Sorangium aterium: one gene and its partner. The protein of the gene in region 1 binds, or shares a complex with, the protein of each later gene. Links are inferred from orthologs where the notes say so. Each region holds a gene or a part of one and is shown on either strand. Other genes may lie near its edges. The genes, in order: pnp and POL72_RS09845.

Region 1 (3,281 bases):
CGATCGGTCCCGCCCGCGGCCCAGCCCGGGTGCGGCCTGGCTCATCTGCGGCTCCGTGCGCGCCTTTCCGCTCCAGCACCCATGCACACGCGGCCGTTCCGGCCCCTTCCGTTCGGGAGGTTTTGCGGCACGCGCCCCTGAACGCCTGCGTTTTGCGCTGGCGAGAGCGGAGCGGACGCTCTAAGGAGGTCATTCATTGACCACGGACCGGCGGGGCGATCGCGCCTCGCCGTTCCCGAGCGCGGGCTTCGCGCATCTTCGTCTTCGCTTCGTGCGCAGCAGCTCGGCTCCTGCGCAGGAACCGAGGAAGAAGAGCAGCCCCTCGCGCTCGGCGTAGCGCCGCACGCAGCGGCCCTCGCGATCGTGCGAGAGAGAGCTGAAATCCCAATGTTCGTTCGTGAATCCGTCATGGTGGGCGGCCGTGCCCTCACCCTCGAGACCGGCCGCCTCGCCAAGCAGGCCCACGGGGCCGTGCTCGTCACCTACGGCGATACCATGGTGCTCGTGACCGCCGTCTCTCAGGACGAGCGGCCGGGCCTCGACTTCTTCCCCCTCACCTGTGAGTTCGTCGAGAAGACCTACGCCGCCGGAAAGATCCCCGGCGGCTTCTTCAAACGCGAGGCGCGCCAGCGCGAGGAGGAGATCCTCTCGAGCCGCCTCATGGATCGCCCGCTCCGCCCCCTCTTCCCGGAGGGCTTCAAGCGGGACACGCAGATCATCGCGACCGTCCTCTCCAGCGACAAGCAGAACAAGGCGGACGTCCTCGCCCTGACGGGGGCGAGCGCCGCGCTGCACATCTCGGACATCCCCTGGCACGGGCCGGTCGTGGGCGTGCGCGTGGGCCGGCTCGACGGCGAGTTCGTGGCGTACCCCACGGTCGCCGACATCGAGCGCTGCGACATCGACCTCGTCGTCGCCTGCTCGCGCGACGCGATCGTGATGGTCGAGGGCGGCGCGGCCGAGGCGACCGAGACGGAGATCATCGACGCGCTGATGTTCGCGCACGAGACCGCGCAGCCGGTCCTCGATCTGATCGAGAAGATGCGCGCCGCGGTGGGCAAATCGAAGCGCGAGTTCGTCGCGCCGGCGCTGCCGGAGGAGATCAAGCGGCGCGTCGCCCAGATCGTCGACGAGGACCTGAAGGCCGCGACGAAGGTGACCGACAAGAAGGCGCGCTACGATGGGTACAGCTCGCTCAAGAAGAAGCTGACCGAGACGCTGAACGCCGAGCTCGGCGCCGAGAAGCTCCTCCCCCTCCAGGGGCTCGTGAAGGCGGAGTTCGAGGAGCGCAAGGCGCACGTCGTCCGCACCTACGTGATCGAGGAGGGCAAGCGCATCGACGGTCGCGACGGCAGGAGCATCCGGCCGATCATGTGCGAGGTCGGCCTGCTCCCGCGCGTGCACGGCAGCGCCCTGTTCCAGCGCGGCGAGACGCAGGCGATCGTCACGACGACGCTCGGCACCTCGACCGACGAGCAGAAGATCGACGGCCTGATGGGGGAGACGTGGAAGCGCTTCTACCTCCACTACAACTTCCCCCCCTTCTCGACCGGCGAGACGAAGCCGCTCCGCGGCCCCGGCAGGCGCGAGATCGGCCACGGCGCGCTCGCCGAGCGCGCGCTCTCCCGGATGATCCCGGCGCCGGATCAGTTCCCGTACACGATCCGCATCGTGTCGGAGACGCTCGAGTCGAACGGCTCGTCGTCGATGGCGGCCGTCTGCGGCGGGTGCCTCTCGCTCATGGACGCGGGCGTGCCGATCAAGTCGCCCGTCGCTGGCATCGCGATGGGGCTCATCATGGAGGGCCAGCGCTACGCGGTGCTCTCGGACATCCTCGGCGACGAGGATCACCTCGGCGACATGGACTTCAAGGTCTGCGGCACCTCGCGCGGCGTGACCGCGATCCAGATGGACATCAAGATCGCGGGCCTGAGCCGGCAGATCCTGGCGCAGGCGCTGGATCAGGCGCGCGAGGGGCGGCTCCACATCCTGGGCAAGATGCTCGAGACGCTGCCGACCACGCGGCCCGAGCTCAGCCAGTACGCGCCGCGGATCACCACGGTGCGCGTGAAGCCCGACCAGATCCGGCTCATCATCGGCCCCGGCGGCAAGACCATCAAGGGCATCGTCGACCAGACCGGGGTCGCGATCGACGTCGAGGACGACGGCACGGTGAACGTCGCGTCGGCCGACTCCGACGCAGTGAAGAGGGCGCTCGACATCATCAAGGGCCTGACGGCCGAGCCCGAGGTCGGCGCGACCTACAAGGGGACGGTCAAGCGCATCACCGACTTCGGCGCCTTCGTCGAGATCCTCCCGAACACCGACGGCCTGCTGCACATCTCGGAGATGGCCCACACGCGCGTCGAGCGCGTCGAGGACGTCGTCAAGGAGGGAGATTCGCTCGACGTGAAGGTGCTGAGCGTCGATCGCGAGGGGAAGATCCGGCTGAGCCGGCGCGAGCTGCTCCCGCTCCCCGAAGGCGAAGAGGGCGATCGGGCGCGCGAGCGCATGGCGCAGGCGCGCGACGCCGGCCCGCCGCCGCGGCGCGATGGACCGGGCGGGCGAGGCGGCGATCGCGGCGGCGATCGCGGATCGCGGCCCGGCATGGAGCGCGATCGCGGCGGACCGCCGCGCGAGCGCCGAGAGCGCCGCTCCTAGTCACAAGCCCCCCAGGCGGGACCTCATGCCGCGCTGCGGCGCGCGCCCGAGCCCTCCCGCCGCTGACTCCCCCTCAGAGAGAGCCCCGATTCGCAGCGATCCGCGGCCGTGCGCGCGGATCGCCGCCCTCATGCAGGCCAGCGCGCTCCGCTGCTGCGTTGACGCGCGCGTGCGCCGCGCCGCGCTGCGGCTCATCTGCCAGCTGCTTTGTTGGAATCCGGTGAAGTCCGCATGGCTCGTTCACAATCAGGGTAGTGTCGCGACCCCTGCTCGTGGCATGCTCCGCCCGTGCTCGTACGCAGAGCGAAAATCGTCTGTACCATTGGCCCTTCGTGTGACTCTCAAACGACGCTGGAGCAGCTCATCCGCGCCGGTATGGATGTCGCTCGACTCAACTTCTCTCACGGCTCGCATGAGGATCATGGCAAAGCAATCGCCACGGTCCGTGCGGCTGCGGAGGCATGCGGGAAGCCTGTGGCTATCCTGCAAGACCTCTGCGGCCCGAAGATCCGAGCCGGTCGCTTCCCCGGCAACACCTTCGAGGTGACTGACGGGGCTACCGTTTGGCTGACCGAGGCGAACAGGGACAGCCCTGTCGCGACGCCCGGCGAGATCCCGAT
Region 2 (3,299 bases), 1.9 Mb from region 1 along the record:
GCTGACGCCCGGGCGCGCTCCTGCGCGGCGGCGACAGGGGGCGCCGACGGTATGGCGGCAGGCGGCGGCGCCGCGGACAGCGGTCTCGGCGCCGCGGACGGCGGCCTCGGCGCGGCGGACGGCGGCACCACGGACGGGGCAGCGGCGGCGGGCGGCGGGGGCGCGGCGGACGGCGGCCTCGGCACCGGCGGCGGGACCGACGGCGCAGCAGCGGGCGGAGGCGCGACGCTCGCGGGCGTGCCGTTCGAGGACACGGCGGCCGTGATGATCGTGGGATCGCCCGAGTCCTCGTCGATGTCGGCCTCGAGCACCTCGGCCTCGTCGATCATGATCGGATCGGCCTCCGCATCGTCCCCGTCGATCGGGACATAGTTGCGGATGTGCTCGAGGAGCTCGCCGAACGCGATCGGCTTGTGAATGTAGTCCTCCGCGCGCGTCCTGAGCTTCCGGTGCTGCTCGAACGTCTCTTCGCTCGACTCGCTCGACATGATGACGAGCGGGACGTCCTTGAGCTGCACGTCCTTCTTGAGCTTGTTGCAGACCGAGAAGCCGTTCATGCGCGGCAGCTCGATCGACAGCAGGATGAGGTCAGGGCGCTCGGCCGCAGCCGCCTGCAGGCCGACGTTGCCGTCGTCGACCACCTGAACGGTGCAGCCGAGGCGGCCCAATTCCGTGCGGAGCTCCCCGGCAAACGCCGGATCGCTCTCAAATACGAGGACTTTCGTCATGTTCCGGGGTGTGCGCGGGTTCGGAGGGGAAACCAAGATATCGGCCCCCTTCGACGAGTGTCAAACACGAGGCTGGCGGCGCAGCTCAGGTCGCGCGGTCGCCGTCCGCCTGCCAATCCTGTCGACGGCGCGCCGAGCGGAAATCGCCCGGCCGGGCGCGATACCGCACAATCCTACATGGCCCTTGCCGGGAAGGGGGAAGACCGCGGAGGAGCCGCGCGCTCGCCGATCAGGGCGCGACGAAGTGGCCGGGCGCCTCGTCTCCGAAGCACAGGCCCATCTCACGGGCCGTGACGACCGTGTCCGAGTCGAGCGGCACCGTCTTCGTCTTGCCGGCGACCTCCTCGAGGGGGACGAGCTCGATCCGGTTCGCTCGCAGCGCCACCATCCCGCTGCCGCAGTCCTCGACGAGGCAGCGCGCCGCGGCCGCGCCGAAGCGGAGGGCGAGCAAGCGATCCGCCGTCGTGGGTCCGCCGCCTCGCTGGAGGTGGCCGAGCACCATCGAGCGCGCTTCCTTGCCGGTGCGGGCCGCGAGCTCCTTCGCCACGCGCTCGGCCACGCCCCCGAGCACGGCGGTGCGGCGGAAGGCGTCGCCCGCGTCCTTGATGATCAGCTCGCCCCCTTGCGCGTGCGCCCCCTCGGCCGCCACGACGATGGAGAAGCGCCGCCCGCGCGACTCCCGCAGGCGGATCTTCTCGGCGATCGCCTCGAACCGGAACGGGATCTCCGGCATCAGGATGGCGTCGGCTCCGCCGGCGATCCCGGCGTTGAGCGCGATCCAGCCCGCGTGCCGCCCCATCACCTCCACGACCATGATCCGCTCGTGCGCCTCGGTCGTGGTGTGGAGCCGGTCGAGCGCCTCGGTCGCGATGGAGACCGCCGTGTCGAAGCCGAACGTGAGGTCCGTGCAGCAGACGTCGTTGTCGATCGTCTTCGGTACGCCGATGACGAGGGGCAGCCCGCGCTGGAGCAGCTGGTGCGCGATCCGCATGGAGCCGTCGCCGCCCACCGAGATGAGCGCGTCGAACCCCTCCGCGCGGAACCGCCGCACGAGATCCTCGGACCGATCCCGGGGCACGAGCCCGTGCTCGCCTGGCGTCGGGTAGTGGAACGGATCGCCGCGGTTCGCGGTGCCCAGGATGGTGCCCCCGAGGTGCGCGATGCCCCGGACCCGCTCGCGATCCAGGCGGATGAGCCCGTCCGGAGCGTCGTCGAGCAGCCCGCGGTACCCCTGCCGGATCCCCCAGACCTCCCAGCCACGCTCGAGCGCGCCGAGCGTGGCCGCGCGGATCACAGCGTTGAGCCCCGGCGCGTCGCCTCCGCCGGTACTGATAGCGATCTTTCGTCCCGCCATGACGCTCGCAGCATCGCGAGCCGCCCCCGGAGACGCAATAGACATCTCCTCGGCCTGGCCTCGAAAGGCTCGGATGCGCGCAACGATGCGGCGGCGCGACGACGGGGGACGGCGGCGAACGCGGCGCGCTGGAGGAGCCCAGGGAGCGCGGCGAGGGAGGGCGTGCCTGCGCGAAGCGGCCTTCGCACCCGGCGCGCGCGTGCGTCGTGTGGTCGGGTCCGCCGCGGGGAGGGTGTCGATCTGGAGGAGCGCAGGCATGACGGTCGCGAGCGCCGGCGACAGGGTATAGGGGGCGTGCGCATGCGATCACCCCGGCTGCGTGCCCCTGTATGAACCGCGCCACCCTGATCCGAGGCATCCAGCTCATCGTCACGCTGACGCTCGCGTCGTTCGCTTACGTCCTCTACAGCGAGATCCACGACAAGCAGGCGAGCCTCACCGCCGCGTTCGCGCACGTGCGCCCGGGCTGGCTGCTCGTCGGCGCCGTGCTGGCGCTGCAAGAGGGCGTGTTCGGAGGCCTCAGGATCTGGAGCCTCGGGCGCGTCCTCTGGCCCGAGCTCCGCCTCCGCACCGCGGTGACCTCGGAGTTCGTGCTGATGTTCTGCGCCGGGGTGACCCCCGGGCAGGCCGGCGCGGCGCCGTCGCAGGCCGCCGTGCTCGTGCACGGCGGCATGCGGCTCGTCGACGTGGCCACGGCCGAGCTCCTCACCGCCTCGTGCACGATCACCTTCTTCCTCCTGTCCGCCCTCGTCATCTTCGCGCTCCAGCAGGGCGGGATGCTGGTCGTGCAGGCGGGCCCGCAGATCGAGTGGCTGCTCATCTTCACCGTCGCGATGTTCGGCTCGGCCCTCGTCGCGCTGATCGCCGCGGCGGCGTACCCGCCCCTCCTCAAGGGGATCGTCCGCGCGCTGTCGGTGCCGCTCGGGAAGCTGCTGCGCGCCGCCCTGCTGGGCGCCCGGCGCGTGCCCCGGCTGCGAGCCCGCGCCGAGGCCGCGCTCGCCGCCCCCGGCGCCACGACCGCGCGCCTGCTGCTGAGCGTGGACGAGTTCCACCAGGGCTTCCGCATCTACATGCGCCGCGGCAAGCGCGCCTACGCCGCCGCCCTGCTGCTCACGTTCGGCTTCTTCTGCTCGCGGTTCGCCGTCGCCTACTTCATCCTGCTCGGGCTCGGCATTCCGACCTCGCCCTCGACGTTCGTCGCGGTAGGCCCGCCGATC

The links.
Region 2: pnp (region 1) and POL72_RS09845 share a complex: the UniProt entries of both Bacillus subtilis proteins name them as parts of the possible RNA degradosome complex. The link is inferred for Sorangium aterium from one-to-one orthologs.

What each region holds. Positions count from the first base shown.
Region 1 is NZ_JAQNDK010000001.1:842,861-846,141, reverse strand. The notes cover bases 56-3,024. They hold pnp (polyribonucleotide nucleotidyltransferase), read left to right. Parts: upstream 56-387; coding sequence 388-2,661; downstream 2,662-3,024. Other genes in these bases: pyk (pyruvate kinase), read left to right, coding at 2,950-3,024. Outside these bases: more of pyk, read left to right, coding at 3,025-3,281. UniProt on the Bacillus subtilis protein: Involved in mRNA degradation. Catalyzes the phosphorolysis of single-stranded polyribonucleotides processively in the 3'- to 5'-direction. Necessary for competence development in Bacillus subtilis.
Region 2 is NZ_JAQNDK010000001.1:2,701,320-2,704,618, forward strand. What follows is about bases 21-3,007. They hold POL72_RS09845 (6-phosphofructokinase), read right to left. Parts: upstream 2,083-3,007; coding sequence 958-2,082; downstream 21-957. Other genes in these bases: POL72_RS09840 (response regulator), read right to left, coding at 21-728; POL72_RS09850 (lysylphosphatidylglycerol synthase transmembrane domain-containing protein), read left to right, coding at 2,412-3,007. In the rest of the region: more of POL72_RS09840, read right to left, coding at 1-20; more of POL72_RS09850, read left to right, coding at 3,008-3,299. UniProt on the Bacillus subtilis protein: Catalyzes the phosphorylation of D-fructose 6-phosphate to fructose 1,6-bisphosphate by ATP, the first committing step of glycolysis.